DNA from 4 places in the Serratia sp. TSA_7 genome. Region 1 is predicted to be linked to each of the others. Evidence: predicted binding sites of a transcription regulator. Region 1 holds the regulator's gene; each other region holds the start of a gene.

Evidence for each region. The regulator sigma-54, encoded in region 1, starts transcription at its own class of promoters, with help from an activator protein. The targets are predictions, from matches to a motif close to GTTGGCACANNTTTCGCTNT.
Region 2: a site for sigma-54 is predicted at 1,735-1,754, ahead of ACUTQW_RS13200 (circularly permuted type 2 ATP-grasp protein). Genes of this name have one in related genera too.
Region 3: a site for sigma-54 is predicted at 1,170-1,189, ahead of glnA (glutamate--ammonia ligase). Genes of this name have one in related genera too.
Region 4: a site for sigma-54 is predicted at 2,695-2,714, ahead of glnK (P-II family nitrogen regulator). Genes of this name have one in related genera too.

What each region holds. Positions count from the first base shown of each region.
Region 1 is NZ_JBQZFU010000009.1:145,920-153,557, forward strand. Features, by position in the region: gene lptC (LPS export ABC transporter periplasmic protein LptC) at 1-438, shown strand, start outside; gene lptA (lipopolysaccharide ABC transporter substrate-binding protein LptA) at 407-946, shown strand; gene lptB (LPS export ABC transporter ATP-binding protein) at 953-1,678, shown strand; gene rpoN (RNA polymerase factor sigma-54) at 1,729-3,162, shown strand; gene hpf (ribosome hibernation promoting factor) at 3,186-3,473, shown strand; gene ptsN (PTS IIA-like nitrogen regulatory protein PtsN) at 3,756-4,217, shown strand; gene rapZ (RNase adapter RapZ) at 4,349-5,203, shown strand; gene npr (PTS phosphocarrier protein NPr) at 5,200-5,472, shown strand; gene ACUTQW_RS21945 (BglG family transcription antiterminator) at 5,673-7,589, opposite strand.
Region 2 is NZ_JBQZFU010000003.1:159,234-166,871, reverse strand. Features, by position in the region: gene pyrB (aspartate carbamoyltransferase) at 1-428, shown strand, start outside; gene pyrI (aspartate carbamoyltransferase regulatory subunit) at 441-905, shown strand; gene ridA (2-iminobutanoate/2-iminopropanoate deaminase) at 1,128-1,514, shown strand; gene ACUTQW_RS13200 (circularly permuted type 2 ATP-grasp protein) at 1,790-3,226, shown strand; gene ACUTQW_RS13195 (alpha-E domain-containing protein) at 3,220-4,149, shown strand; gene ACUTQW_RS13190 (transglutaminase family protein) at 4,146-4,952, shown strand; gene ACUTQW_RS13185 (proteasome-type protease) at 5,049-5,777, shown strand; gene ACUTQW_RS13180 (beta-N-acetylhexosaminidase) at 5,816-7,638, opposite strand, start outside.
Region 3 is NZ_JBQZFU010000010.1:9,571-17,208, reverse strand. Features, by position in the region: gene typA (ribosome-dependent GTPase TypA) at 1-898, opposite strand, end outside; gene glnA (glutamate--ammonia ligase) at 1,269-2,678, shown strand; gene glnL (nitrogen regulation protein NR(II)) at 2,867-3,916, shown strand; gene glnG (nitrogen regulation protein NR(I)) at 3,925-5,337, shown strand; gene ACUTQW_RS22140 (YshB family small membrane protein) at 5,451-5,573, shown strand; gene hemN (oxygen-independent coproporphyrinogen III oxidase) at 5,609-6,982, opposite strand; gene yihI (Der GTPase-activating protein YihI) at 7,165-7,638, opposite strand, start outside.
Region 4 is NZ_JBQZFU010000006.1:39,703-47,340, reverse strand. Features, by position in the region: gene ACUTQW_RS18260 (SmdA family multidrug ABC transporter permease/ATP-binding protein) at 1-694, shown strand, start outside; gene ACUTQW_RS18255 (SmdB family multidrug efflux ABC transporter permease/ATP-binding protein) at 687-2,465, shown strand; gene glnK (P-II family nitrogen regulator) at 2,765-3,103, shown strand; gene amtB (ammonium transporter AmtB) at 3,140-4,426, shown strand; gene tesB (acyl-CoA thioesterase II) at 4,527-5,390, opposite strand; gene ACUTQW_RS18235 (YbaY family lipoprotein) at 5,621-6,112, shown strand; gene ACUTQW_RS18230 (MGMT family protein) at 6,178-6,492, opposite strand; RNA gene ffs (signal recognition particle sRNA small type) at 6,651-6,747, shown strand; gene ACUTQW_RS18220 (winged helix-turn-helix domain-containing protein) at 7,092-7,638, shown strand, end outside.

The sequences.
Region 1 (7,638 bases):
ACGGTCACCATAGTGTACAATCCGGCCGGTAAGCTGAGTTACAAGCTGGTGGCGGAAGACGTGAAGTATTATACCGCCGATGAATTAAGCTGGTTTACCCAGCCGGTGATGACGCTGTTTGATGAAAACGCGGTGGCCACCTGGTCAGTTCGCGCCGATCGCGCCAAACTGACTAAAGACAGAATGCTGTATCTTTACGGCCACGTTGAGGTGAACAGCCTGACCACCACCTCACAGCTGGAAAAAATTAAAACGGACAATGCTCAGGTGAATCTGGTGACCCAGGATGTCGCTTCGGATGATGAAGTGACCCTCTACGGGACAAACTTTACCTCGAACGGCATGAAAATGCGTGGGAACCTGCGGGCCAAAACCGCTGAGCTGATTGATAAGGTTAAGACCAACTATGAAATTCAAAACCAAAAAACAACGCCGTAATCTGTTGATCGGAAGCCTCATTTTGGCCGCCAGCGCCCCCGCATGGGCGCTGAAATCTGACTCCAACCAACCGGTGAGCATCGACTCGCTGAAACAGTCTCTGGATATGCAGAGCAACGTCAGCACCTTTACCGATAACGTGGTGATCAAGCAAGGCACCATCGACATCAAAGCGGATAAAGTGGTCGTTACCCGTCCAGGCGGCGATCAGAGCAAAACCTATATCGAAGCCTTTGGCAATCCGGTCACCTTCTACCAGATGCAAGACAGCGGCAAGCCGGTAAAAGGCCATGCGCAGAAGGTCCGTTACGACGTGGCGTCGCAGTTGGTGACCCTGACCGGGAACGCCTATCTGGAACAGCTCGACAGCAACGTGAAGGGCGATCGCATCACCTACCTGGTGCAACAGCAGCAAATGCAGGCGTTCAGCGATAAAGGCAAACGCGTGACTACGGTTCTGGTACCGTCGCAGTTGCAAGACAAAAACGGGCAAAAGAAGAGTAACTAATCACTTATGGCTACACTCATCGCAGAAAACCTGGCGAAAGCCTACAAAGGCCGTAAAGTTGTTGAAGACGTCAGCCTGAAAGTGAAATCCGGCGAAATCGTCGGCCTGCTGGGGCCAAACGGCGCCGGCAAGACCACCACCTTCTACATGGTGGTCGGCATCGTTCAACGTGACGCCGGCCGTATCGTGATTGACGAAGAAGACATCAGCCTGCTGCCGCTGCACGCCCGTGCGCGTCGCGGCATTGGCTATTTGCCGCAGGAAGCGTCGATCTTCCGTCGCCTGAGCGTGTATGACAACCTGATGGCCGTCCTGGAGATCCGCGAAGATCTCAGCAGCGAGCAGCGTGCGGACCGCGCGGTTGAGCTGATGGAAGAGTTTCATATCTCCCATCTGCGCGATAACCTGGGCCAGGCGTTGTCCGGTGGCGAACGCCGCCGTGTGGAGATCGCCCGTGCGTTGGCGGCTAACCCGAAATTCATCCTGCTGGATGAACCGTTCGCCGGGGTTGATCCCATTTCCGTTATCGACATTAAAAAAATTATCGAGCACTTGCGTGACAGCGGCCTGGGCGTGCTGATCACCGACCACAACGTGCGCGAAACGCTGGACGTGTGTGAACGTGCCTATATCGTCAGCCAGGGCAAACTGATTGCTCACGGCACGCCGGATGCCATTTTGGCTGACGAGCAGGTGAAACGCGTTTATCTGGGCGAAGAATTCCGCCTCTGAGTGCCGGCGCGTCCTGATGGACGACTGTTAACGGAAGTAGACTGAAGATTATGAAGCAAGGTTTGCAACTCAGGCTCAGCCAACAACTGGCCATGACCCCCCAGCTCCAGCAGGCTATCCGCCTGCTGCAGTTGTCCACGCTTGAGCTCCAGCAGGAGATACAGCTGGCGTTAGAGAGCAATCCCCTGCTTGAGCAGACCGATCTGCACGAAGAAATCGACGCCAAAGAGACTACCGAAACCGAAGGGCTGGATACCCGCGAGGCGCTGGAACAAAAGGACATGCCCGAAGAGCTGCCGCTGGACGCCACCTGGGACGAAATCTACACCGCAGGTACACCGTCCGGCACCGGCACCGATTACAGCGATGATGAGTTGCCGGTCTATCAGGGCGAAACCACCCAGACGCTGCAGGATTACCTGATGTGGCAGGTGGATCTCACGCCATTCTCTGATACCGATATCGCCATTGCCACCTCGATAGTCGACGCCGTCGACGACACCGGCTACCTCACCGTGCCGCTGGAAGATATTCTGGAGAGCATGGGTGACGAGAGTGTGACAATGGACGAAGTCGAAGCGGTTTTGAAGCGCGTACAGCGTTTTGATCCGGTTGGCGTCGCCGCGCGCGATCTGCGCGACTGTCTGCTGATCCAGCTTTCCCAGTACGCAAAAGATACGCCCTATCTGGCTGAAGCGCGCCTGATCATCAGCGAACATCTGGCTCTGTTGGCCAATCACGACTTTCGCAGCCTGATGCGAACAACCCGGCTAAAAGAAGATACACTGAAAGAAGCGATGCTGCTGATTCAGTCTCTTGATCCGCGCCCGGGCCAGTCGATCAATACTGGCGAGTCGGAATACGTGATCCCGGACGTGCTGGTACGCAAAGTGCAGAACAGTTGGACGGTAGAGCTCAACGCCGACAGCATTCCGCGGCTGAAGATCAACCAGCAGTACGCCGCAATGGGCAGCAGCGCTCGTAACGACAGTGACGGCCAGTATATCCGCAGCAATCTGCAGGAAGCGAAATGGCTGATCAAGAGCCTGGAAAGCCGTAACGACACCTTGCTGAAAGTCACGCGCTGCATCGTCGAGCAGCAACAGGCATTCTTTGAACAGGGTGCTGAATTTATGAAGCCCATGGTGCTGGCGGATATCGCCCAGGCCGTGGAGATGCATGAATCGACAATCTCACGCGTCACCACGCAGAAGTTTCTGCACAGTCCGCGCGGCATTTTCGAGTTGAAATATTTCTTCTCCAGCCACGTGAATACCGACAGCGGGGGCGAAGCTTCCTCTACGGCGATCCGAGCGTTAGTGAAGAAATTGATTGCGGCGGAAAACCCCGCTAAACCGCTCAGCGACAGCAAGCTGGTCACCCTGCTCTCCGATCAGGGGATCATCGTGGCGCGGCGTACTGTCGCCAAGTACCGAGAGTCTTTGTCCATCCCGCCGTCCAACCAGCGTAAACAGTTGGTTTGACCTCAATAGAGAAGGAAGACACTATGCAGCTCAACATTACCGGACACCACATCGAAATCACCGAACCTTTACGCGAGTTCGTGAATACCAAGTTCGCCAAGCTCGAACAGTATTTTGACCGCATAAATCAGGTGTATGTCGTGCTTAGCGTGGAAAAAGTGCAGCAGATTGCGGAAGCGACGGTGCACGTGAATGGAGGCGAGTTGCACGCCACCTCGGAAGACGAGAACATGTATGCCGCAATTGACACCCTGATCGACAAACTGGCGCGTCAATTGAACAAACATAAAGACAAACTGAAACAACACTGACATTCTGGGCCGTTTCCGTCAGCGGGCACGGCTCAAACATAGCCCAGGTCGTCGGCGCGTTACCTGTATGACCCTGAATAATTGGCGTTGCATCGAGGTGGCATGAGCGATTATCCCGCGAGCTTACACAGGTAAGTGATTCGGGTAAGTCAGCGCAGCCAACACAGAGACAGCTTCAAGTATGACGGGTATGGGTACCGCGCCGATAAGCCATCAGGGTTAAACAAGGCGAAAAATCACCTCACAAGGCAGCTTGATGGTGTGGTTTTAAGTGAAGATGAGATGAACAACGAAACAATGCAATTAAGCTCGGTGTTAAACATCGAGTGCACCAAAAGCTCGGTACACTGCACCAGCAAGAAACGGGCTTTGGAGATTATCAGCGAACTGGCTGCAAAACAGCTCAACCTGCCATCGCAGGTGGTGTTTGACGCGGTTCTCACCCGGGAGCGCATGGGCAGTACCGGTATCGGCAACGGTATCGCCATTCCCCATGGCAAACTGGAAGAGGACACACTGCGGGCCGTTGGCGTGTTTATCCGTCTCGACCAACCCATTGCCTTTGACGCCATTGATAACCAGCCGGTCGATCTGCTGTTCGCCTTGCTGGTGCCGGCCGACCAATGTAAAACCCATTTGCATACCCTGTCGCTGGTCGCCAAGCGCCTGGCCGACAAAACCGTATGCCGCCGCCTGCGCTCGGCGCAAAGCGACGAAGAGCTTTACCAGATCATTACCGAGTAACGCCCGGCTGGCGTGACTTCCAGCCAGGATAACGATACTGTTTAGCTATGATGGGTTTCGGCTCAGGCCGGAATAATAAAGTTTCTAACGGTGGCGATAAACGCCACTGAGATGCCAGGGGGAGTTGCCACATGGTGCTGATGATTGTCAGCGGCCGTTCCGGTTCAGGGAAATCCGTCGCCTTGCGGGCGCTGGAAGACATGGGTTTTTACTGCGTTGATAACCTGCCCGTGGTACTGCTGCCGCAGCTTGCCAATACGCTGGCGGAACGCAACATATCCGCAGCGGTAAGCATCGACGTGCGTAACATGCCGGAATCGCCGGAAGTGTTTGAATATGCGATGACCCAATTGCCGGACTGCTTTTCTCCGCAATTGCTGTTCCTCGACGCCGACCGTAATACCCTGATTCGCCGCTACAGTGATACCCGCCGCCTGCATCCGCTCTCCACCAAGAACCTGTCGCTGGAAAGCGCGATCGATGAAGAAAGCGATCTGCTTGAGCCGTTGCGCTCAAGGGCCGATCTGCTCATCGACACGTCGGAAATGTCGGTGCATGAGCTGGCCGAAATGCTGCGTACTCGTCTGTTGGGTAAACGCGAGCGCGAACTGACCATGGTATTTGAATCCTTCGGCTTTAAGCACGGCATCCCGATCGACGCCGATTACGTCTTCGACGTACGCTTCCTGCCGAACCCGCACTGGGATCCGAAACTGCGCCCGATGACCGGCCTGGATAAACCGGTCGCCTCGTTCCTCGATCGTCACACTGAAGTGCATAACTTTATCTACCAGACGCGCAGCTATCTGGAACAGTGGCTGCCGATGCTGGAAACCAACAACCGCAGCTACCTGACGGTGGCGATTGGCTGTACCGGCGGTAAACACCGTTCCGTCTACGTAGCCGAACAGCTGGCCGACTACTTCCGCTCACGCGGCAAGAATGTGCAATCGCGCCACCGGACGCTGGAAAAACGCAAACAATGACGGTCAAGCAAACGGTTGAAATCAAAAACAAACTCGGTATGCACGCTCGCCCGGCGATGAAGCTGTTCGAGCTGGTGCAGAGTTTTGACGCCGAAGTGATGCTGCGTAACGACAGCGGCACCGAGGCCGAAGCCAGCAGCGTGATTGCGCTGCTGATGCTGGACTCCGCACAGGGGCGGCATATCGAAGTGGAAGCCACCGGCCCGGATGAGGTGAAAGCGCTGAATGCGGTGATTGAACTGATTAATTCCGGGTTTGATGAAGACTAACTTCCCCGCAACAAAGAAGTAAACCCCAGGAACGCGCCCTTTATGGCGCGTTTAACATTTATGAAGCTTCAGCAGTATACTCAGATTAAATCTAGCGTTTATCGGCAATTGAAGAGACTTCATCCCCTGCCCGTTTTTAGCACTCTTAAAGGTGCCTAGAAATATTCCCTTTAAGACGACCTCTATTTTTGGCTCATCGCTTAAATCCGGCTTAAACAGTCCAGCGCCACCGCCTTGAAACTGTCGAAATTATCGCTGCCCAACAGGCGGCTCATCGAACGTTCGCGCACAAAAGTGACGAACAGATCGTAAATCGCCATCGCCTCTTCGTAGTCGCTTTTGCTGATCGCCAGCAGGAAAATCACATGGGCTATCTCACCGTCGCCCCACACCACACCCTGCGGCGCCAGCAGCGTCATCACCACGGTTTTTTTCGCCAGCAATCCCAACGAGTGCGGCAGTGCAATACCTTCACCCAGCATGGTCGACACTATCGCTTCGCGCTCCACTACCGACGGGTAAAAATCGTCGCCGACATACCCTTCCTGCTCCAGTTGAACGCACACTTTTCGGAACAGCTCCGCCTGCGTCAGCGGCTCATTTACCACCCAGAAATGCGCGGCGTCGAAGAACTTCTCCAGCATGTAGGGTTTGGTACGATCCACCAGCACCAGCTTACCCAACTGTTCCAACTGGTAGTCGGTAGGAAACGGCGACATCACCACCACCGGTTTGTTCTTTTCGCTGACCCGCGCGTTGGAAATGACAAAATCTTCGTCGATATGAGTGAGTACCTCGTAATCGCGCAGCGAAACGATGCGCGTCATCACCAGCTGCGGGTACTTGCGCGCAATCTGCGCCTGGATCATGCGCACCGTTGAGTTACCGGTATCGCATACCAGCATCACCTGCGGATGGCGCTCGTAGCCGATGTTGTAGTGCCGTTCCAACCCAACGCCGATATGCAGCACCAGATAGCCGATTTCGTTTTCGCTCAGGGTGTAAGGCGTGTATTTTCCCCAGCTCGATACCGCCGCCAGCGTCACGTCATAGGCCATCGGATAGTGTTGTTTGATGTTGGCCAATAGCGGGTTGGGAATATTGATCTGGTATTTCACCCGGGTAATCATGGTCTTGATATGGGTGAGCAAGTCCGCCCGCAGTTGGCGGTCGCCCTGCAGGTTGTAGTTATAGTGCGCGTTGATGTACGACAAAATGTAGTCCACCAGCGCTTCTTCGTCGTCGGCGTTAATCTCGGTCGGCTGCACGTCCTGCACCCTGCGCGCGGCAATATTCACCCTGAGGTAGGCCTCTTCCGCCATCGACACCTCTTTGCCGCTGGCCTTGCGCAGTTCCCCCGCCAGCCAGGTGGAGACCTTGCGCACCGCGTCATCGCCGTCTTCAACGTCAAAGTCCGACAGCGGGTAGCCATCGCTGATGCGCCGCAGCGCCACCGCGCAGTAAAAAATCAAATACTGCTCACCTTCATCCGTCAGGCGGATGGCGTATTGCGACAACAGCGGATGCAGCAGCCCGGCGAAGGTCGCCACCTGCGGTTGCAGCAGGATTTCATTGTTGAGCAACGGGTTTTCGGCATCGGCCAGATGCAGTTGGAATAACAGATCGGTCAGGCAAGCGCGGATCGCCATCTCCGAGCCGAACAGCTTCATGCCATAGCGTGGTTTGGTTTCAATGGTTAATTGATAGTTCGCCAGGCGCTCTCTCACCTCAGCCATGTCGTTTTGCAGCGTTCCACGGCTGACAAACCATTCATCGGCCAAATCTTCCAGCTTCAGGGAAAAGGCTGAGGTCAAAAAACGAATCAGCAGATAGTGCACCCGCTCTTGCGCACTGCGTGGCGTGGCGTGCTTTTTGCGCTCTCTATGCTGCAAGGCGCTGAACAGCGCGGCATCATCCACCTGCAGGCGATAGCCCGCCCCACGGCTATGCACAAAGCGAGCGCCGTATTTTTCCAGGATATCGTTCAACGCGGTGATATCGGCACGCACGGTACGGGTGGATACCGCAAAGCGCTTCGCCAACTCATCCTGCGGCAAGGTCTCGGACTGCAAAGCGTCGAACAGATAGGCCAAACGCGGGTAGGGAAATCGTACCATGCTCTTTCCGTCAATTAAGGTGCCCACCTGGGGAAACCAGGCGGGCAAC
Region 2 (7,638 bases), on a different contig from region 1:
TACACTCGCTGGCGCAGGCGCTGGCCAAGTTCGAAGGCAACCGCTTCTACTTTATCGCCCCGGATGCGCTGGCGATGCCGGCTTACATCCTGAAAATGCTCGAAGAAAAAGGCATCGAGTACAGCCTGCACAGCAGCATTGAAGAAGTGGTGCCGGAGCTGGATATTCTCTACATGACCCGGGTGCAGAAAGAGCGCCTGGATCCTTCGGAATACGCCAACGTGAAGGCGCAGTTCGTGCTGCGCGCGGCGGATCTGGCCGGCGCGCGCGCCAATCTCAAAGTGCTGCACCCGCTGCCGCGCATCGACGAGATCACCACCGACGTGGATACCACGCCGTACGCCTACTACTTCCAGCAGGCAGGCAACGGCATCTTCGCCCGCCAGGCGCTGCTGGCGCTGGTATTAAACGCAGATTTGGCTCTTTAAGGGGGAACCGTCATGACTCACGATAACAAACTGCAGGTTGAAGCGATCAAGTGCGGTACGGTGATTGACCATATTCCGGCGCAGGTGGGCTTTAAGCTGCTGACGCTGTTCAAATTGACCGCCACCGACCAGCGCATCACCATCGGCCTGAACCTGCCCTCCAACGAGCTGGGCCGCAAAGACCTGATCAAAATCGAGAACACCTTCCTGACCGAGCAGCAGGCCAACCAGCTGGCGATGTACGCGCCGAAAGCCACGGTGAACCGCATCGACAACTACGAAGTGGTGCGCAAGCTGACTCTCAGCCTGCCGGACCATATCGACGGCGTGCTGACCTGCCCGAACGGCAACTGCATCAGCCGCAGCGAGCCGGTGGCGTCCAGCTTTGGCGTGAAATCCCGCGACGGCGAGGTGCACCTGAAATGCCGCTACTGCGAGAAAGAGTTCGACCATCAGGTGGTGCTGCAGGCGGATTGAAATATACCCATTTGCCGGGAACGACGCTGTTAATCCGCTCGTCACTCCCTATAATGAGTCCCTGAAGATAATCTACCCACGTTGCTACCCAATGGATTTCGAGCCGCAGCCAGGCGGCAAGTACGGGAGTCCCCAGGAGCTGACTCAAGTCAGTGACTGGGGTGAGCGTACGCAGCCAACAACGTTGCGGTTTGAAAGACGAAGGGTATATCAGGAGAAAAAATGTCACGTAACATCAGCACTGAACTCGCCCCGGCAGCCATTGGTCCTTACGTGCAGGGCGTTGATCTGGGCAGCATGATCATCACTTCCGGCCAGATCCCGGTGGATCCGAAAACCGGCGCAGTGGCCGACGACGTTTCCGCACAGGCACGCCAGTCGCTGGAAAACGTTAAAGCGATCGTTGAAGCCGCCGGCCTGAAAGTCGCCGACATCGTGAAAACCACGGTGTTCGTGAAAGATCTGAACGATTTCGCCACCGTAAACGCCGCTTACGAAAGCTTCTTCACCGAGCACAACGCGCCGTTCCCGGCCCGTTCCTGCGTCGAAGTGGCCCGTCTGCCGAAAGACGTGAAAATCGAGATCGAAGCCATCGCCGTTCGTCGTTAATGCCACGACCGCCGCGCCCAACGGTCAGCCATCGGCTGGCCGTTTTTATTTGTCCCGCCTGAAGCAACGATCCGTTAGGGTGCGCTATCAGGGATCATAGTTAACCCAACGCACCACAATTTCGCCCCATTTTAAGGCAACGCCCGTCGCGCCTGCACCCAAATCGCGCTTTTCCCTGCCTTTTTCCTGCTTTTTACGCCGGTTTTCGCCTCTTTCACATTTTGGCACATTTTATGCTCGATCTTGTTACAGCCTGCAATGTCAACGAGGTGACGATGCTAAATATCGACCTGTCCGCTTCACCGTTTTTTGATGAGATGCTTCTGGCTGAGGGTAAACACCGGGGCCATTACGAAGCTTACTGGCATTGGCTGCAACAGGCCGACCAAAAGGCTATTCAGCGTAAAAGAGAAGAGGCTGCACTGCTGTTTCACCGGGTGGGCATTACCTTTAATGTTTACGGTGAGGATGACGGCGCCGAACGGCTGATCCCGTTCGACAGCGTGCCGCGCATCATCCCCGCCGCCGAATGGGCGATGCTCGATCGCGGCATTCGTCAGCGCGTACAGGCGCTCAACGCCTTTCTGCACGATATCTACCATCAACAGCATATTCTGAAAGCCGGGATTATTCCGGCAGAACAGGTACTGGCTAACGATCAGTATCAACCCTGCATGCAGGGGGTCGATCTGCACCGCAATATTTACGCGCACATCGTCGGCGTGGATATGGTGCGCGGCGGCGACGGCCAGTATTACGTGCTGGAGGACAATCTTCGCACCCCATCCGGCGTGTCCTACATGCTGGAAAACCGCAAGATGATGATGCGCCTGTACCCGGAACTGTTCGCCCAGCAGCGCATCGCCCCGGTGGAGCGCTACCCGTCGCACCTGCTGCAAACCCTGCGCGAAAGCTCGCCGATTAACGATCCCACCGTGGTGGTGCTGACGCCGGGCCGTTTCAACAGCGCCTATTTCGAGCACAGCTTCCTGGCCCAGCAGATGGGCGTGGAGCTGGTTGAAAGCGCCGATCTGTTCGTCAAGGACGGCGCGGTGTTTATGCGCACCACCGCCGGGCCGTGCAAGGTGGATGTGATCTACCGCCGGGTGGACGACGCCTTCCTCGATCCGCTGGCGTTCCGCCCGGACTCGATGCTCGGCGTGCCGGGGCTGCTTTCCGTCTACCGCGCCGGCAACGTGGTGCTGGCGAACGCCATAGGTACCGGCGTGGCCGACGACAAGTCGATCTACCCGTACGTACCGGACATGGTGCGCTTCTATCTGCAGGAAGAGCCGATCCTCAACAATGTGCCCACCTGGCAGTGCCGCCACAAGAATGAGCTGTCGTACGTGCTGGCGAACCTGGAACAAATGGTGGTGAAAGAGGTTCACGGCGCCGGCGGTTACGGCATGCTGATTGGGCCGGCAGCGACCAAAGACGAAATCGCCCACTTCCGCGCGCTGCTGCTGGCCAAACCGCATAACTACATTGCGCAGAACACGTTGGCGCTGTCGACCTGCCCGACCTTTGTCAACGATGGCCTGGCGCCGCGTCATATCGATCTGCGGCCGTTCGCCCTGAGCGGCGCGGAAATTCGCCTGGTGCCCGGCGGCCTGACGCGCGTAGCGCTGGCGCAAGGCTCACTGGTGGTCAACTCGTCACAGGGCGGGGGAACCAAGGATACCTGGGTGTTGGAGGATGACGCATGCTGAGCCGAACTGCCAGTGAACTCTATTGGATGGCCCGCTATCTGGAGCGGGCGGAAAGCATCGCTCGGGTACTCGACGTGACCAACAAGCTGTCGATGATGCCGATCCGCGACAGCGAAGATCATGATCTGCAGGTGCCGCTCAACCTGACCGGCACCGGGCAACTGTACGCCGCCGCCTATCCCGATTTGACGATGGCCAACCTGGTGAGCTTTTTTGCGCTCGACAGCCGTAACCACAGCAGCATCTACAGCTGTCTGCAAATGGGCTGGAACAACGCCCATGCGGTGCGCGGCAGCCTGTCTTCCGAGGTCTGGGAATGCATTAACGCCACCTGGATCGAAATGAAGCTGATCCGCCGCCAGGGCATAGGGTCGGTGGGCGCCGACGGCTTCTTCGACTGGGTCAAGGAGCGCTCGCACCTGTTTCGTGGCGCGATGTTCGGCACCCTGCTGCGCAGCGACGCGATGTGCTTTATCCGCCTCGGCACCCTGCTGGAGCGGGCAGACAGCACCGCACGCCTGCTGGGGGTAAAAAACGAGTTGCTGGATAACGACAACGATCCGGTGCGCGAGTATTACCGCATGGACACGCTGCTGCGGGCCGTCAGCGCACGCGAAGCCTATCACAGCATCTACAAGCAGCAGCTCAGCCGGGAAACCATTGCCGAACTGATGATCCTGCGTAACGAAATCCCACGCTCCCTGCTGGCTTGCGTCGGCGATATGGTGCAACAGTTGGAGCAGATTGGCGGCAACAGTGCCAATGAACCGCGCCGGCTGGCGCACACGCTGCACGCCGAACTGCGTTTCAGCAGCATGAAGGATCTGAACAAGGTGGGGCTGAGCGACTGGCTGGGTTTATTCCTCGGGCAGATCAACGGCATCGCGGAAAGCATCCATCACACTTACCTGGAGGCGCAATGAAACTGAATATTGAGCACAATACCCATTATACCTACGCCCAGCAGGTGAAGCGCAGCACCCAGTATCTGCGTTTGACGCCGCAGGATTCGCAACACCAGCGCATCATCTCCTGGCAGTTAACGCTGCCGGAAGACGCGGTGTGCACCACCGATGCCTTCGGCAATGTGCTGCACGTGCTGACGCTGGATCACCCGCATCAGGCGATCACCATTCAGGCTCACGGCGTGGTGGAGATTGAAGACGGCGTAGAAGACCCGACGATGGGGCATCTCTCGCCGCTGGTGTTCCTGCGCCATAGCCCGCTGACCCAGCCCGACAGCGCCATCCAGGCCTTCGCGCTGCGCTATTACCAACCGGAAACGCTGCTTGCCGGGCTGGAAAAACTGATGGGCGATCTGTTGCTGAAAATGCCTTACACGCCGGGCGCCACCGAGGTGACCGACAGCGCCGCCCAGGCGTTCGCTTCCGGCAACGGCGTCTGCCAGGATCATACCCACGTCTTTCTGGCCTGCTGCCGCAGCCTGAACATTCCGGCGCGCTACGTCAGCGGCTACCTTTACAGCGAAGATTCCGCCCACGTCGCCACCCACGCCTGGGCGGAAGCCTGGGTGGACGAACGCTGGCACAGTTTCGACGTCACCAACAACACCCGCCTGCCGAATCAGCACCTTAAGCTGGCGGTGGGGATCGATTATCTGGATGCCTGCCCGGTGCGCGGTATCAGGCTCGGCGGCGGCAGCGAAGATATGCAGACGGTGGCCGCGGTGCAGATGATGCCGACCGGCCAGGCTCAGGGGCAATAACATCCCCTTGCCGAATGCAGCGGTTTGCGGCACGCTGGGTTTTTCCGGCGTGCCGTCATCGAGCACGGTGTTATTTCGCGTTTGAAGGATTTTGGTATGACCTATTGTGTGGCCATGCGCTTGTCATCCGGGCTGGTGTTTGCTTCCGACTCCCGCACCAATGCCGGAGTGGACCATATCTCCACCTTCCGCAAGCTGCACGTGTTCCAGCAGGACGGTGAGCGCACGCTGGTGCTGCAAAGCGCCGGCAACCTGGCGACCACCCAGAGCATCATCAGCCTGCTGCTGCGCCGCAGCAAGGATGCCGATCGCCCCAACCTGCTCAACGTGCCCAACCTGTATGAAGCCGCCACGCTGGTGGGCGAAACGGTGCGCGAAGTGATCCTGCGCGACAGCGAAGCCCAACAGAGCGGCAGCACCACCGATTTCAGTTGCAGCCTGCTGCTCGGCGGCCAGATTGACGGCGAAGAGATGCGGCTGTTCCATATCTATCCGCAGGGCAACTTTATCGAAGCCACCCGGGATACGCCCTATTTCCAGATTGGCGAAAGCAAATACGGCAAGCCGATTATCGATCGGGTGCTGAATTACGATACCCCGCTGGAGCAGGCGATGCAGTGCGCGCTGATTTCTCTCGACTCCACGTTGCGCAGCAACCTGTCGGTCGGCCTGCCGCTCGACGTGATGATCTACCCGCGCGACAGTTTCAGCAGCCAACAGCAGTACCGCATTACCGAAGATCACCCGCACTTCAGCGCCATTCGCAAAGGCTGGGGCGAAGGGCTGGTCAGCATTTTCAAACAGCTGCCGCCGTTGCAGTTGTAAGTTTTAGGGCTCAGCATGCCGAGCCCTAAATCCCCCCTTTATTCGATCGCGCAGGCGCGCAGCAGCGCCTCCAGCGGGTAAACCGCCGCAATCACCACTTCGTCACGCACCTGTGCCGCGGCATCCAATTGCTGTTGTATCTGCCCGGCTTCGGTTTTACTCAACGGCTTACCCTGCTGATAGCGCTCCAGCAGCATCAACCCCAGCGTGGACAGCGCACCGACGTCCTGCGCCACCGGGGCCAAATCCTGCAATACCCGGTTACCGGCGATGGTCGTTTTCACCGTAGCGGTATTCAATTGCCAGCGCTGCAAACGCTCGCGGATCGCCTGCGCCGCTGCGCGATCGTTTTTGTCCTTCAGCAGCGCCTCAACCTGTCGCCCCATGTCGCGCACCGCGTTGCTTTCCGGCGGCAGCGCGTCGGCAAAACGGTTCAAAGGTTCGAACTGATGATAATTGCCGGCCTTGAATTTCAGGTGCTGGCGAGTGTAGTACTGCCCCGGCTCCACCGCCTCGGCAAGCATTTGCAGCGGCAAGATCTCCACGCTGTTCGCCAGCCGGGTGAATTCGCGGGCGGTTTCGGCATGCTGCTGCAAGCCCACCGACACCACTGACCAGGCATCCACCGCCGCCAACCGTTGGTACATGTTGTTTTCATCGGTCACATCCTGTGCCGACCACAGCCGCTCCGCCACCGCGAAGGCCCGCGGCCACAGCTTGAGATCGAGGATCGGCGCACGGACGTTTTCCGCCCACAGCGCCTCCTCGCCGCCGAGAATATTGGCCTGCTGCTTCGCCCCCGGCACCACCGGCATTTTGCCCGCCGGGATCGCCGCCAGCCTGCTGCCGCTGGTCGGGTAGCGCACGTTGCCGATCAGCATATAGCCGCTCAGTTGGTCCTGTTGCAGCCTGAATACCGGGCGCGTCTCGCCCATCCAGCTGTCGAGGCGGAAGGTCACCTGCTGCGGCGAACGCCAGACGATATCGTGCAATGCACGGCGGGATTTGCCGTTGAAGTCGATAAAACCGCGCCAGCCCTGCTTGCCTTCGATCAAAGTAAAACTGCCTTCTACTGCGCTGCCCTTCAGACGCGGCATGCTGAACTGCCAGCTCTGCGCCTGCTCGGCGGGCCGCACTTCGGTATCGACCCCCAGCGGCTGGGGCAAAATTTCGTTGCGATAGTGATAGGCGGCGCTCTGCGGTTGATCGAGGTAGAAACCGGTGGACAGAATGCCCTGGTAACCGTCCTGCGCACTGGCGCCAAGCGAATCCGGCCCCTGCCAGGACTGGATGACAATGGTACGCGGCAGCGACGGGTGATAAATCTCATCCCAGCCGACCATGCGCCGCTGGTGCCGTTCGAGGATTTTTTCCAGCTTCTGGTTGAAGTAGGCTTGCAGCGCATGGGTATCCGCCAGCTGATTTTTTTGCATAAACGCCTGAATCGAGGCCGATGCCTTCCACTGGCTGGCATCGACCTCGTCACCGCCGATATGCAGGTAGGGATCGGGGAAAATCGCCGCCAATTCGCCGATGATAGCGTCAACGAATCGATAAACCTCGTCGCGGGTCGGATCGAGCGTCGGCTTGTGCACGCCCCATTCGCGCTCCATCGGATACGGCCCCGGTGCGCTCATCAATTCCGGGTAGGCCACGGCGATGCTGGAGGCATGGCCCGGCAGATCGATTTCCGGCACCACCCGGATGCCGCGCGCCGTGGCGTAGGCCACCACCTGCTGCATCTGTTCGCGGGTATAGAACTGGCCGTCGCTGGCCAGCTGTTGCAGTTTGGGGTAGCGCTCAGAGGCAAAGCGCCAGCCTTGGTCGTCGGTCAGATGCCAATGGAAGACATTGAGTTTGG
Region 3 (7,638 bases), on a different contig from region 1:
GCGCCGGCAGCGCTTCAACGGCGTTGGTGTCGCAGATGGTGTCAGAGATGTTCAACTCGCCCAGACCGGTGATAGCGATGATGTCGCCGGCTTCAGCCACGGCAGCTTCGATACGTTCCAGACCCATGTGGGTCAGAACCTTAGCGACTTTACCGTTACGGGTTTTGCCTTCGCTATCAATGATAGTGATCTGCTGGTTAGGTTTAACCTTACCGCGCTTGATACGGCCGATACCGATAACGCCAACGTAGTTGTTGTAGTCCAGCTGAGAGATCTGCATCTGGAACGGCGCTTCGAGCTCAACCTGCGGCGCAGACACGTGGTCTACGATCGCCTGATACAGCGGGGTCATGTCTTCCGCCATCTCGTTGTGGTCGGTGCCCGCGATACCCATCAATGCAGAAGCATAGATGATTGGGAAGTCGAGCTGCTCATCGGTCGCGTCGAGGTTAACGAACAGGTCGAAGACCTGATCGACAACCCAGTCAGGACGTGCGCCCGGACGGTCAACCTTGTTGATTACCACGATCGGCTTCAGACCATTAGCGAAGGCTTTTTTGGTCACGAAGCGGGTTTGCGGCATTGGGCCATCCATTGCATCCACAACCAGCAGCACCGAGTCAACCATTGACATCACACGCTCAACCTCGCCGCCGAAGTCGGCGTGTCCTGGGGTATCCACGATGTTGATGCGGTAGTCTTTCCAATTAATGGCGGTGTTTTTTGCGAGGATGGTAATCCCACGCTCTTTCTCCAAATCGTTGGAGTCCATTACGCGTTCGGTGGCTTCTACACGCTCTCCGAAAGTACCGGATTGTTGCAGCAGCTTATCAACCAGGGTGGTTTTACCATGGTCAACGTGGGCAATAATGGCGATGTTACGCAAATTTTCGATCACAGCTTTGCCTCAGGCATTAGAAATAGCGCGCTATTGTACACGTATTAAGCGAGGTACTAAACAAGATCACAACAGTCTCTTATAAACAACTGTGTACAGGTCAGTTTGTGATCCCTTTCACGGTGCAAAAAGCAGCAGTTGGTGCACTTTTGCACCATTACAGTGCCCCACACTGCGTTATTTGCACCATATAGGTGCAATGCGTCACTGATGGTGCATACTGATTCTGTGCAAAACCCGCGCAGGAAGGCGATTAAAGCGCTTTTGCAAAGTTGGCACAGTTTTCGCTTTAGTCTATTCAAGGCAAAAACAGCCAGTTCCACAGATTCGTTCCACGACGACGACAATAATAAATCCGGGAGAGTTAAGTATGTCCGCTGAACACGTTTTGACGATGCTGAATGAGCATGAAGTGAAATTCGTAGACCTGCGTTTCACTGACACCAAGGGTAAAGAACAACACGTCACCATCCCTGCTCATCAGGTGAATGCCGACTTCTTCGAAGAAGGTAAGATGTTTGACGGCTCCTCGATCGGCGGCTGGAAAGGCATCAACGAATCTGACATGGTGCTGATGCCAGACGCCAGCACTGCGGTGCTGGATCCGTTCTTCGAAGAATCCACCCTGATTATTCGCTGCGACATTCTCGAGCCAGGCACCATGCAGGGCTACGACCGTGACCCGCGTTCCATCTCCAAGCGTGCAGAAGACTTCCTGCGCTCTTCCGGCATCGCGGATACCGTGCTGTTCGGGCCAGAGCCTGAGTTCTTCCTGTTCGACGATATCCGTTTCGGCAGCAGCATCCGTGGTTCCCACGTGGCTATCGACGATGTCGAAGGCGCATGGAACTCCGGCACCAAATACGATGGCGGCAACAAAGGCCACCGTCCGGCAGTAAAAGGCGGTTACTTCCCGGTTCCTCCGGTCGACTCTTCACAGGACATCCGTTCTACCATGTGTCTGACCATGGAAGAAATGGGTCTGGTGGTCGAAGCGCACCACCACGAAGTGGCAACCGCGGGTCAGAACGAAGTGGCAACCCGCTTCAACACCATGACCAAGAAAGCCGACGAAATCCAAATCTACAAATACGTGGTTCACAACGTGGCTCACGCATTTGGCAAAACCGCGACCTTCATGCCGAAACCTATGTTCGGTGATAACGGCTCAGGTATGCACTGCCACATGTCGCTGTCCAAGAACGGCACTAACCTGTTCGCTGGCGACAAATACGGCGGCCTGTCTGAAACTGCCCTGTTCTACATCGGCGGTATCATCAAGCACGCTAAAGCGATCAATGCCCTGGCCAACCCGACCACCAACTCTTACAAGCGTCTGGTCCCAGGCTACGAAGCGCCGGTCATGCTGGCTTACTCAGCACGTAACCGCTCCGCTTCCATCCGTATCCCAGTGGTTGCCAGCCCGAAAGCGCGCCGTATCGAAGCCCGTTTCCCGGATCCAGCGGCTAACCCGTACCTGTGCTTCGCGGCTCTGCTGATGGCAGGCCTGGATGGCGTGATTAACAAAATCCACCCTGGCGATGCCATGGACAAAAACCTGTATGACCTGCCGCCGGAAGAAGAAGCTGAAATTCCAAAAGTTGCAGGCTCTCTGGACGAAGCGCTGGCTGCACTGAGCGAAGACCGCGAGTTCCTGACCCGTGGCGGCGTATTCACCGACGACGCAATCGACGCTTACATCGACCTGCGTAAAGAAGAAATGGACCGCGTTCGCATGACGCCGCACCCGGTTGAGTTCGAACTGTACTACAGCGTTTAAGCCTTTACCGCGCCATCTGCGGATGGCGCACCAAATTTTATTTGTCGTTTTTTTGTTGCCGTGGAAACTTTCAGCCCATCTTCGGATGGGTTTTTTTCTCCACCGTATTTTCTGCAACACTATTCCATACCGCTCGCATCACGGATGGAGTAGCATAGATGCACTAAAAAGGTGCAGGAGTCTGCTGTATGGCAACTGGCAAGCTGCCCGATGCTGGGCAGATCCTCAATTCTCTCATCAACAGCATCCTGCTGTTGGATGATGATCTGGCGGTTCATTACGCCAATCCGGCAGCACAACAACTGCTGGCGCAAAGTTCCCGTAAACTTTTCGGTACACCGTTACCCGAGCTGCTCGGCTATTTCTCGCTGAATGTCGATCTGATGCGCGAGAGCCTGCGAGCCGGCCAGGGCTTTACCGATAGTGAAGTGACCCTGGTGGTTGACGGCCGTGCGCATATCCTCTCCCTGACCGCTCAGGCGCTGCCTGAAGGCTATATCCTGGTCGAGCTGGCGCCAATGGATAACCAACGCCGTCTGAGCCAGGAACAATTGCAACACGCCCAGCAGGTGGCGGCCCGCGATCTGGTCCGCGGCCTGGCGCATGAAATCAAAAATCCGCTTGGCGGCCTGCGCGGCGCTGCACAGTTGCTGGCCAAGGCACTCCCCGATCCGGCGCTGACCGAATACACCAAAGTGATCATTGAACAGGCCGATCGCCTGCGCAACCTGGTTGATCGCCTGCTGGGGCCTCAGCGGCCCGGCCAGCACATTACCCAGAGCATTCATCAGGTGGCGGAACGGGTATGCCAACTGGTGTCGCTGGAGAAACCGGACAACGTGACGCTGGTGCGCGACTATGACCCCAGCCTGCCGGAAATGGCGCACGATCCGGATCAGATAGAACAGGTGCTGCTGAACATTACCCGCAATGCCCTGCAGGCTCTGGGCGCTGAAGGTGGCACTATCACACTGCGCACCCGCACCGCGTTCCAGATCACTCTGCACGGCACTCGCTACCGATTGGCGGCACGTATCGATATCGAAGATGACGGCCCCGGTGTTCCAGCGCAGTTGCAGGACACCCTGTTCTACCCGATGGTCAGCGGCCGCGAAGGCGGCACCGGCCTGGGTTTATCCATCGCCCGTAATCTTATCGATCAGCATTGCGGAAAAATTGAATTTAACAGTTGGCCAGGACATACCGAATTCTCGGTTTACCTGCCTATTCGCCAGTGAGGTTTTCTATGCAACGAGGGATAGTCTGGATCGTCGATGACGATAGCTCCATCCGCTGGGTGCTTGAACGCGCGCTCACTGGAGCGGGTGTGAGCTGCGCCACCTTCGACAGTGGCAATGCAGTGCTGGAAGCATTGGCCACGCAAACTCCCGACGTGTTGCTGTCTGACATCCGCATGCCGGGTATGGATGGTTTAGCGTTACTCAAGCAGATCAAACAGCGCCATCCTATGCTGCCGGTCATCATAATGACCGCGCACTCGGATCTGGACGCCGCCGTCAGCGCCTATCAGCAAGGGGCGTTCGATTACCTGCCCAAGCCGTTTGATATCGACGAAGCGGTGGCGCTGGTCGAACGCGCCATCAGCCATTATCAGGAACAACAGCAGCCGGCGCGTAGCCAGCCGGCCAACGATCCGGCGGCGGACATCATCGGCGAAGCGCCGGCGATGCAGGATGTGTTTCGCATCATCGGCCGCCTTTCGCGCTCGTCGATCAGCGTGCTGATCAACGGCGAATCGGGGACTGGCAAAGAGTTGGTGGCCCATGCCTTGCATCGCCACAGCCCGCGCGCCAAATCGCCTTTTATCGCGCTGAACATGGCAGCGATCCCCAAAGACCTGATCGAATCCGAACTGTTCGGCCACGAGAAAGGCGCGTTCACCGGCGCCAATCAGATCCGTCAGGGGCGTTTTGAACAGGCCGACGGCGGTACGCTGTTCCTGGACGAAATCGGCGATATGCCGCTGGACGTGCAGACGCGCTTGCTGCGCGTGCTGGCAGACGGTCAATTCTACCGGGTCGGCGGTTATGCGCCGGTGAAGGTAGACGTGCGTATCATCGCCGCCACGCACCAAAACCTGGAGCTGCGGGTACAGGAAGGCAAATTTCGCGAGGACTTGTTCCACCGCCTGAACGTGATCCGTGTACACCTGCCGCCACTGCGCGAGCGCCGTGAGGATATCCCACGCCTGGCGCGTTACTTCCTGCAGGTAGCGGCAAAAGAGCTGGGCGTTGAAGCGAAGAATCTGCATCCGGAAACCGAAACCGCGCTGACCCGCCTGCCATGGCCAGGGAATGTGCGTCAGTTGGAAAATACCTGTCGCTGGTTAACCGTGATGGCCGCCGGACAGGAAGTGTTAATTCAGGATCTGCCGAGCGAGCTGTTTGAAACCTCCGTACCGGAAGCCGCCGGCCACAGCCTGCCGGACAGCTGGGCTACGCTGCTGGCGCAGTGGGCCGATCGCGCCCTGCGTTCCGGTCATCAAAACCTGTTGTCGGAAGCACAACCGGAGATGGAGCGTACGCTGCTCACGACCGCGCTGCGTCACACCCAGGGGCATAAGCAAGAAGCCGCCCGGCTTCTGGGTTGGGGCCGCAATACCTTAACGCGGAAATTGAAAGAGTTGGGAATGGAATAGCTTGCGTAATTGATTATAAAAAATACAATCAAGCGCACAAAAAAACGGCTATTTCAGGCTTTACAGCCTGCATGGTCGCAGTATGATCGGGTCGCACACTCTGGAGGCTCAGGATGTTGGACTCATTCATCGTATTTATTTCCCAAGGCGCAGAGCTTGGCTCTTCCGCCAGCCACACGCCGCAGGCAGCCGTTGCTGCGGTGCTGTGCGCAGCACTGATTAATTTCTTCAGTTGAAAAAGCGGCCGCATCAGCGGCCGTTTTTTTATGCATCAAATCACCCGCGAGAACTGCTGAGTGCGCGCCTGCTGACGCAGATAGAGATCAAAGCACATGCAAATATTGCGGATCAGCAAACGGCCGCGCGGGGTTACGCGAATTCCCCGTTCATCACGCTCCACCAGCCCATCGCGTTCAAACGGCGCCAACAACTGCAGGTCTTCGGCAAAGTAAGCGGCGAAGTCAATGGCGAACTGCTGTTCTATCGCGCGATAACCCAATTGGAAATTGCAGATCAGCGTTTTAATCACTTCACGCCGCAGGCAATCGTCTTCCGTCATCGTCAAGCCACGCCACAGCGCATTGCCCTGCGCCTCAACGCTGCTGTAATAGGTCTTCAGCTCTTTCTGGTTCTGCGCATAGCTGTCGCCTAACATGCTGATGGCGGAAACGCCCAACCCCAACAGATCGCTGTCGCCCTGGGTGGTGTAGCCCTGGAAGTTGCGGTGCAGCTTGCCTTCGCGCTGGGCTACCGCCAGCTCATCGTCCGGGCGAGCAAAGTGATCCATGCCGATAAACTGATAACCGGACTCGGTCAGGGAAGCGATGGTCTGTTGCAGGATATCCAGTTTCTGCTGCGCGCTTGGCAAGTCGGCGTCCTTGATCTTGCGCTGTGCGGCGAACAGACTCGGCAAATGCGCATAGTTGAACACGCTGAGGCGATCCGGGCTTAGCTCCGCCACCCGCTCCAGGGTGAAAGCAAAACTCTCCGGCGTCTGTTTTGGCAGCCCGTAAATAAGATCGATATTGGTGGAGTTAAACCCCAGCGCCTTGGCGCGGGCGATCAGGGCAAAGATAAATTCTTCATCCTGCTCACGATTAACCAGCCGCTGAACCTCTTTATCGAAGTCCTGCACCCCCATGCTCAGGCGGTTGAAACCTTCGCTGCGTAAATGATCGAGTACGTCCAGTTCAATTTCACGCGGATCAACCTCGATCGACATTTCCGCATCGGGCAAGAAATCAAAGTGTTGCCGCAGCATCGCCGTCAGTCTGCTGATTTGCGACTTACTTAGGTAGGTGGGCGTGCCGCCGCCCCAGTGCATCTGGCCAACCTTGCGCCCGGCAAACAGCGGAGCGCGCTCGGCGATTTCACGCGCCAGTACCGCCAGGTACTCATCAGCCTTGTGGGTCTGACGCGTCACCAGCTTGTTGCAGCCGCAGAAATAACAGAGTTTATGGCAGAACGGAATATGTACGTACAGTGACAACGGGCGTTCAGGATAACGCGCCGCGGCGCTTTGAAACGCCGCTTCGTCGTAGCTCTGGTTAAACTCCAGCGCCGTGGGGTATGAGGTGTAACGCGGCCCTGAATAGTTATATTTCTGGATCAGGGCCAGATCCCAGACGATTGCCTGCTCTGACATGCTCACTCCTTCCGATATTTTTTCCTACCGGGCCGGGAAATGGGCAGTTGTCTACGCTGTCTGGCCGCGGAAGCGCTGCGAAAACGCATTTTGCGTTTAGACAGCCGCCATAGTTTACCGAATAACCACAGCAGATAACACATCAAGAGTAGGGCTATTGCCAGGATCGGCCACATGGCACGTTAAAATACGTCTTTCGGGTTACCGCTTTTCAGCAGTTTCAGGATGTCTTCCTGCTTTTCTTCTTTTTCATCGTCTTCGTCGTCGCCCAGCTCAATGCCCAATTGCTCCATCAGCGCATCGATGCGATCCAGCGTCTGGTCAACGTAAGCCTGGTCTTCGGCGTTCAGCGTCGCACCGTCGTCGATACGATCCAGCAATGCATCCAAACGCTCGTCATTTTCCAGCTTCGCCAGCTCTTCTTCCGGCGACAGGCGCGGTTTGGCTGCGGCCTTCGGCTTAGGCTGCGGTTTGGCTTTTGGCTTAGCTTCAGCCACCAGCGCTACCGGCACCTTGCTGCCAATACGCGGATCTTTGACCTGCGCTTCGGCCTTGTTTTTCTGATTAGCGGACTCAACCTGAGTGCGAGAACCGGAAGCGAGACCACGGCGTTTTTTCAGGCGCTTGCGCTCACGGGCTTCCTGATCGAGCTCCAC
Region 4 (7,638 bases), on a different contig from region 1:
GGGGCAGATGCTCGGCCTGTGCGGGCCAACCGGTGCCGGGAAGTCGACGCTGTTGTCGTTGATCCAGCGTCAGTTCGACATTGACGAGGGCCAAATTAGCTATCAGGGGATGCCGCTGACCCAGGTGAAACTTGACGATTGGCGCTCGAGGCTGTCCGTGGTCAGCCAGACGCCGTTCCTGTTTTCGGACAGCGTTGCCAACAATATTGCACTGGGCAAGCCGGGAGCGACGCAGGAGCAGATTGAGCGCGCAGCCCGTCTGGCCAGCGTGCACGAGGATATCTTGCGGCTGCCGCAGGGCTATGAAACCGAAGTGGGCGAGCGCGGCGTAATGCTCTCCGGTGGGCAGAAACAGCGTATTTCCATTGCACGTGCCCTGTTGCTGGATGCGGAGATCCTGATCCTCGACGACGCGCTCTCGGCGGTGGATGGCCGTACTGAACATCAGATCTTGCACAATTTACGCAGCTGGGGGCAGAACCGTACGGTGATTATCAGCGCGCACCGGCTTTCGGCGTTGACCGAAGCCAGCGAGATCCTGGTGATACAGCACGGCGGCGTGGCGCAGCGCGGCCAGCATGCGTCGCTGGCAACTCAGCCCGGCTGGTATCGCGATATGTATCGCTATCAGCAACTGGAGGCGGCGCTGGATGAAGCTCCGCAAGCCGGCGAGGAGATGTTAACCGATGAATAAAATGCAAAAGCTGTGGCCGACGCTGAAACGGCTGCTGGCTTATGGTTCGCCCTACCGCAAACCGCTGGGGCTGGCGGTGTTGATGCTGTGGGTAGCGGCAGCGGCGGAAGTCGCCGGGCCGATTCTGGTCAGTTACTTTATCGATAATTACGTCGCCAAAGGGCAATTGCCGTTAATGATCGTCTGCGGGCTGGCGGCGGCCTACATTCTGCTGGAGCTGTTGGCGGCGGCGCTGCACTATTTCCAGGCGCTGCTGTTCAATCAGGCCGCGGTGGGGGTGGTTCAACGTCTGCGCACCGATGTGATGGACGCGGCACTGCGTCAGCCGCTCAGCGCCTTCGATACGCAACCGGTCGGGCAGTTAATCTCGCGGGTGACCAATGACACCGAAGTGATTAAAGATCTGTACGTAATGGTGGTTTCCACCGTGCTGAAAAGCGCCGCGTTGATTGGCGCCATGCTGGTGGCGATGTTTAGCCTCGACTGGCGCATGGCGCTGGTGGCGATTTGCATCTTCCCGGCGGTATTTGTGGTGATGGGCATTTATCAGTACTACAGCACGCCGGTCGTACGCCGGATGCGCGGCTATCTGGCGGACATCAACGACGGTTTTAATGAAGTGATCAACGGCATGGGCGTGATCCAGCAGTTCCGTCAGCAGATCCGCTTTGGCGAACGCATGAGCGCAGCCAGTCGGTCACACTATTCCGCGCGTATGCAGACGCTGCGCCTGGACGGTTTTCTGCTGCGGCCGCTGCTCAGCCTGTTTTCGGCGCTGGTGCTGTGCGGCCTGCTGATGCTGTTTGGTTTCAGCGGCGAAGGGTCGATAGGCGTCGGCGTGCTGTATGCCTTTATCAACTACCTGGGGCGCCTGAATGAGCCGCTAATCGAACTAACGTCGCAACAGTCGATCCTGCAACAGGCGGTGGTGGCCGGCGAGCGCATTTTCGAGTTGATGGACCGCAGTCAGCAAAGCTACGGGACGGACGATCGCCCGCTGGAAAGCGGCCGCATCGACATCGACAACCTGAGCTTTGCTTACCGTGAAGATAAAAAGGTGCTGCAACATATTTCGCTGTCGGTGCCTTCGCGCGGTTTCGTGGCGCTGGTTGGCCATACCGGCAGCGGCAAGAGCACCTTGGCTAATTTGCTGATGGGTTATTACCCGGTCAACGAAGGTGAAGTGTGCCTTGACGGTCGTCCGCTGTCCAACCTGTCGCACCGCACGCTGCGCCAGGGCGTGGCAATGGTGCAGCAAGATCCGGTGGTGATCGCCGAATCGGTGCTGGCCAACGTGACTCTGGGGCGCAACATCAGCGAAGAGACGGTCTGGCAGGCGCTGGAAACGGTGCAGTTGGCTGAGCTGGTACGGACCTTCCCGCAGGGCATCCATACCCGTCTGGGCGAGCAGGGCAACAATCTGTCGGTGGGCCAGAAACAGCTGTTGGCAATGGCCAGAGTGTTGGTGCAGGCGCCGCAGATCCTGATCCTGGACGAGGCGACCGCCAACATTGACTCCGGAACCGAGCAGGCGATCCAGCGCGCTCTGCGTTTGATCCGTGAGCACACCACGTTGGTGGTGATCGCTCACCGTCTGTCGACCATTGTCGATGCCGACTCGATTCTGGTGTTGCACCGTGGTCAGGCAGTCGAACAGGGCAATCATCAGCAACTGCTGGCGCAACAGGGGCGTTACTACCAGATGTATCAACTGCAACTGGTGGGCGAGCAGCTGGCCGCTGCCAGCCGCGAAGAAACGCAAACCGCATGATCCCAGGGGCCGGTCATCAAAACCGGCCCTTTCTTTTTCCCGCCACGCACCACAAACAGGCATCCATCCTTTTCAAATCCCTTGCCCTGCACTTTTTCGACGCGTCATGCACCAAATTAGTGCGCAATATTTAATCAATCACCCTCGCAGGAACCGGTTGCCGGGTAGCCTCGGTACGCCGCATCGCCAGCCCGTCGGTTAATTTGCTGAATTCGCGCACAAAACCATTTGTGGCATAGCCTTTGCTTTATAAGACTCGTACCAAGGGGGAGTTTGGGCTTAATTCGTGGAGGGGCAATATGAAGCTGGTTACCGTGGTGATTAAACCATTCAAGCTGGAGGACGTGCGTGAAGCCCTATCCTCTGTAGGTATTCAGGGGCTGACCGTAACCGAAGTGAAAGGGTTTGGTCGCCAGAAGGGTCATGCTGAGCTCTATCGCGGAGCGGAATACAGCGTCAACTTCTTACCTAAAGTCAAAATCGACATTGCTATCGCCGACGATCAGTTGGACGAAGTGGTTGATGTCATTAGTAAAGCGGCCTACACCGGTAAAATCGGTGACGGCAAAATTTTCGTTGCCGAATTGCAACGTGTCATTCGCATTCGCACCGGCGAAACAGACGAAGCAGCACTGTAATCACAGGCTCAGTAAAGTAATGGGGATGGATTGATAATGAAAAAACTTTTATCCATGTTGGGCCTGAGTACGGTAACCATGGTTCCTTCTTTGGCCCTGGCCGCTCCGGCGGTCGCAGACAAGGCTGACAACGCGTTCATGATGATTTGCACCGCTTTGGTGCTGTTCATGACCTTGCCGGGCGTAGCTCTGTTCTACGGTGGTTTGCTGCGTTCCAAAAACGTGCTCTCCATGTTGACTCAGGTCACTGTCACCTTCGCAATGGTGTGCGTGCTGTGGGTGCTTTATGGTTACAGCCTGGCTTTCAGCGAGGGCAATGCGTTCTTCGGCGGATTCCAGACGGCGATGCTGAAAGGCATCGGCATCGATAGCGTCACCGGCACCTTTAATCAGATGATCCACGTGGCGTTCCAGTGTTCCTTCGCATGCATCACCGTGGCGCTGGTAGTCGGCGGTTTTGCCGAGCGTATCCGCTTCTCTGCTGTGGTGATCTTTGCGGCTATCTGGTTCACCATTTCCTATCTGCCGATTGCGCACATGGTGTGGGGCGGCGGTTTCCTGGCCGCTGACGGCGCGCTGGACTTTGCCGGCGGCACCGTGGTGCACATCAATGCGGCAAGCGCCGGGCTGATTGGCGCCTACCTGTTGGGCAAACGCGCGGGTTTCGGCAAAGAAGCCTTCAAACCGCATAACCTGCCAATGGTGTTTACCGGCGCGGCTATCCTGTATGTCGGCTGGTTCGGCTTCAACGCCGGTTCTGCCAGCGCGGCTAACGGCATTGCGGCACTGGCCTTCCTGAACACGGTGATTGCTACCGCCGGCGCGATCCTCTCCTGGACCTTTGCCGAGTGGATTGTGCGTGGCAAGCCTTCGCTGTTGGGCGCGTGCTCCGGGTGTATCGCCGGGTTGGTCGCCATCACGCCGGCTGCGGGCACCGTGGGTGTCGGCGGGGCGTTGATTATTGGCCTGATTGGCGGTATTGCCGGTCTGTGGGGCGTGGTCACGCTGAAGAAATGGCTGAAAGTGGACGATACTTGCGACGTGTTCGGCGTGCATGGCGTGTGTGGCATCGTCGGCTGCCTGTTGACCGGCGTGTTCACCTCTGCCTCACTGGGCGGCACCGGTTACGCAGAAGGCGTCACCATGGGCCATCAGGTGTGGGTCCAGTTGCTGAGCGTGGTCATCACCCTGGTCTGGTCCGGTGTGGCTGCTTTCATCGCCTTCAAAGTGGCTGGCGCCATCGTCGGTCTGCGCGTACCGGAAGAGCAGGAGCGCGAAGGTCTGGACGTCAACAGCCATGGCGAGAGTGCCTACAACCAATAAGCCTTGAAGAAGGGCAGTGCGCTAAATAACACGAAAAATAATGATGATGCGAAAAGGGCGATGGTGACATCGCCCTTTTTCTTTATTTAGGCATCGCGATTTAGGCATCGCGCTGGCGAATCACGCCTTCTTGTACCGTAGTGGCGACCAGTACGCCTTCACGGGTGTAGAACTGGCCGCGCACAAAGCCGCGCGCACCAGAAGCTGAGGAGCTTTCCACTACGTACAGCAACCAGTCGTCCATGCGGAACGGCCGGTGGAACCACATCGAATGATCGATAGTCGCCACCTGCATGCCCGGCTCAAGGAAGCCGACGCCGTGCGGCTGTAGCGCCGTCGGCAGGAAGTTGAAATCTGACGCATAGCCCAGCAGATATTGGTGGATACGCTGATCGTCCGGCATGGTGCCGTTGGCGCGGAACCACACGTAACGGTGCGGTTCTTCCACCGTGCCTTTCAGCGGGTTGTGGAATTTGACCGGGCGCATTTCAATCGGCTTTTGGCCGATAAACTTTTCACGCACCTTATCCGGCAGCATATGCGCCAACTTTTGGGCAATGTCTGATTCGGACATCAGCCCTTCTGGCGGCGGCACGTCCGGCATGGTGTTCTGGTGTTCAAACCCCGCTTCCGGGCTTTGGAAAGAGGCGGTCATGTAGAAGATCGGTTTACCGTGCTGAATGGCGCTGACGCGACGGGCGCTGAAGCTATTGCCGTCGCGCAGGATTTCTACGTCATAAATAATCGGTTTGCTGCTGTCGCCCGGGCGCAAAAAATAGCTGTGGAACGAGTGCACACTGCGTTCTGCCGGCACGCTTTGTTTGGCGGCATACAGCGCCTGGCCGACCACCTGGCCGCCGAATACCTGACGTAGACCCAGATCTTCGCTTTGTCCGCGGAACAACCCTTCTTCGATTTTCTCCAGATCCAGCAGATCGAGGAGGTTTTGCAGTGCCTGGCTCATAAAGTTATTACCCTTTTAATAATCATTTTGCGCAGTGTGCGGAATATCACGGCAAGACGTCAATATGTTGCGTTAAGGCACAGGGGAAATTGCCTGAATACTGAGCGTTATTAGAAGGCTAAGTGATTAATGGGCAGTGCTAAATGGATTTTTCAGTATTTTGTGCTAAGTTTAATGAGTGGGGTGGTGAAAGCCACCAAGCTATTGATAATAAAAAAGGAGACCGATCCATGAAACTCTGGCAAATCGTAGGTGGAGCAGCAGCATTGACGATCACCCTGGCGGGTTGTGCTCAAAAGAGCGCCAATGTGCCTGTGCCGGCAGCGGGAAACCCAGCGATTGCGCAAACGCAGATTCAGGGCCCGGCGGTAACTGGTTCGGTTAACATTCGCCAGCGCATTGCGCTGCCACCGGATGCCGTACTGACGGTTACGCTCTCTGATGCCTCATTGGCGGATGCGCCGTCGAAAGTGATTGCCCAGCGTGCGGTTCGCACTGAAGGCAAGCAGGCGCCGTTTAATTTTGTCCTGCCTTACAACCCGGCAGATATTCAGCCTAATGCGCGCATTATCCTGAGCGCGGCCATTACGGTAAACGGCCGGATGACCTTTATCACCGATACTATCCAGGAAGTCGTGAACCGCAACGGCACCCGTGCCGACCTGCAGTTGGTTCCGGTGCAAGGCATTGCGGTTCAGGCAACGCCAACAGCCATGCCGTAAGCCGGAAAACCTGAAGCAGTAAGAAATCAACAGCCTTTGCGCTCCGGCCAAAGGCTGTTTTTTTGCTACCAGCGCCAGCCATAAATCAGCAGATCGACCGTGCTGTGCGCCCCGAAGATGATTCCCTCACTCAGCAGCGCCTGGCGCTGACGTTGAAAGTCCTCCCCCTGCTGCGAAATTTGGCCGTGACGGTTAATCACCCGGTGCCAGGGCAGGCTGCTGCCTTCCGGCAGACGCCTCAGTACGCCGCCGACCTGACGTGCGGCACGCGGTGAGCCCGCTAGCCGCGCTACCTCGCCATAGGTCGTGACCTTGCCATAGGGAATGGCGGCTATCACGTGGAACACGCGCTGGCTGAATGTGGCGTCTTCTGGTTCCATTTATGTTTTCCTGCTGCGGCAAAAATCCAAGGATGCAAGTGTGCCATAGCCAGGGTGGGTAAGAAAACAGCGGTTAGCCCCGGTTGGCTTGCTATTTGGCTGGTCATCGCCGATAATGCCCACCGCTTCGCAGTCATAGAAGCCGTCAATGGGGGCCCTGTTGGTTCTCCCGCAACACTAACTTGTGAACTCGGTCAGATCCGGAAGGAAGCAGCCGTAGCAGGTGACGTGTGTGCCGGGATGTAGCTGGCAGGGCCTCCACCAATTTCAGCTTCCGCCTTTTCCTCCCCCATCGCTTACGAACTATTTTTGTCTATCGTCGTTTAGCCTGTCCGCTCGATAAATAGACGTTATAATCAGTCATCCGATCAGATTTTCACCTAAAAAATAATATGATGTCTCAAGAATGTCGGTCTCGATGTTTTTTCTTTTTCAGCGATACCTGAATAGGATGATAATTATCTTGATGTTGCGGGGTGTCGATGTTGTGGTTAAAATATTGTTGATGCCTGGCGTTGTCAGGCAATAATTTTACTATTGACTATAATGGGTCGGTACGGCGTTTTGGACAATAATCAGGCATCAGATTAGGCTGTAACATGATTTATATCATTGATAACAAGGTTGCCTTTAATACCGAGAACGGCTCTTTAAAGAGCATGAGAAATGGTAAGGAAGTATTTTTATCGAGCCTGAATGTCAGGGTGTTCAAATGCTTGCTTGAGCATGGCGTGAAGCCGGTAAGCAGAGAGGATATTTTTAAGCAGGTTTGGGGTGAACAAAATCTGAGTGTATCCTCCGCAACCCTGAACCAATATATTAGCCTGACTCGCCGGGCATTGCTTTCCGTAGGATTCAGCGATCGCTTGATCATCACGGTGGCTAAAACAGGTTATAGAATTAATAAAACCATTTTAATTAAAATCTTGGACATTGCCCCCCCCAGCCAATCGCCGGAAGATGCCCCCCCGTTAATGTCTGACGCCAGTGGTAGCCAAAGACCATATGCACATCATTATTATCTGATTACGTTACTTCGTACCTTATCAATTGCATTGCCGCTTGCCATCCTGGTTTTCTTGTTTTTTTATTATCAGCATTACCGTGAAAATGAGAAGCGCCCGTTTATCTCTTATCTTGGTGTGG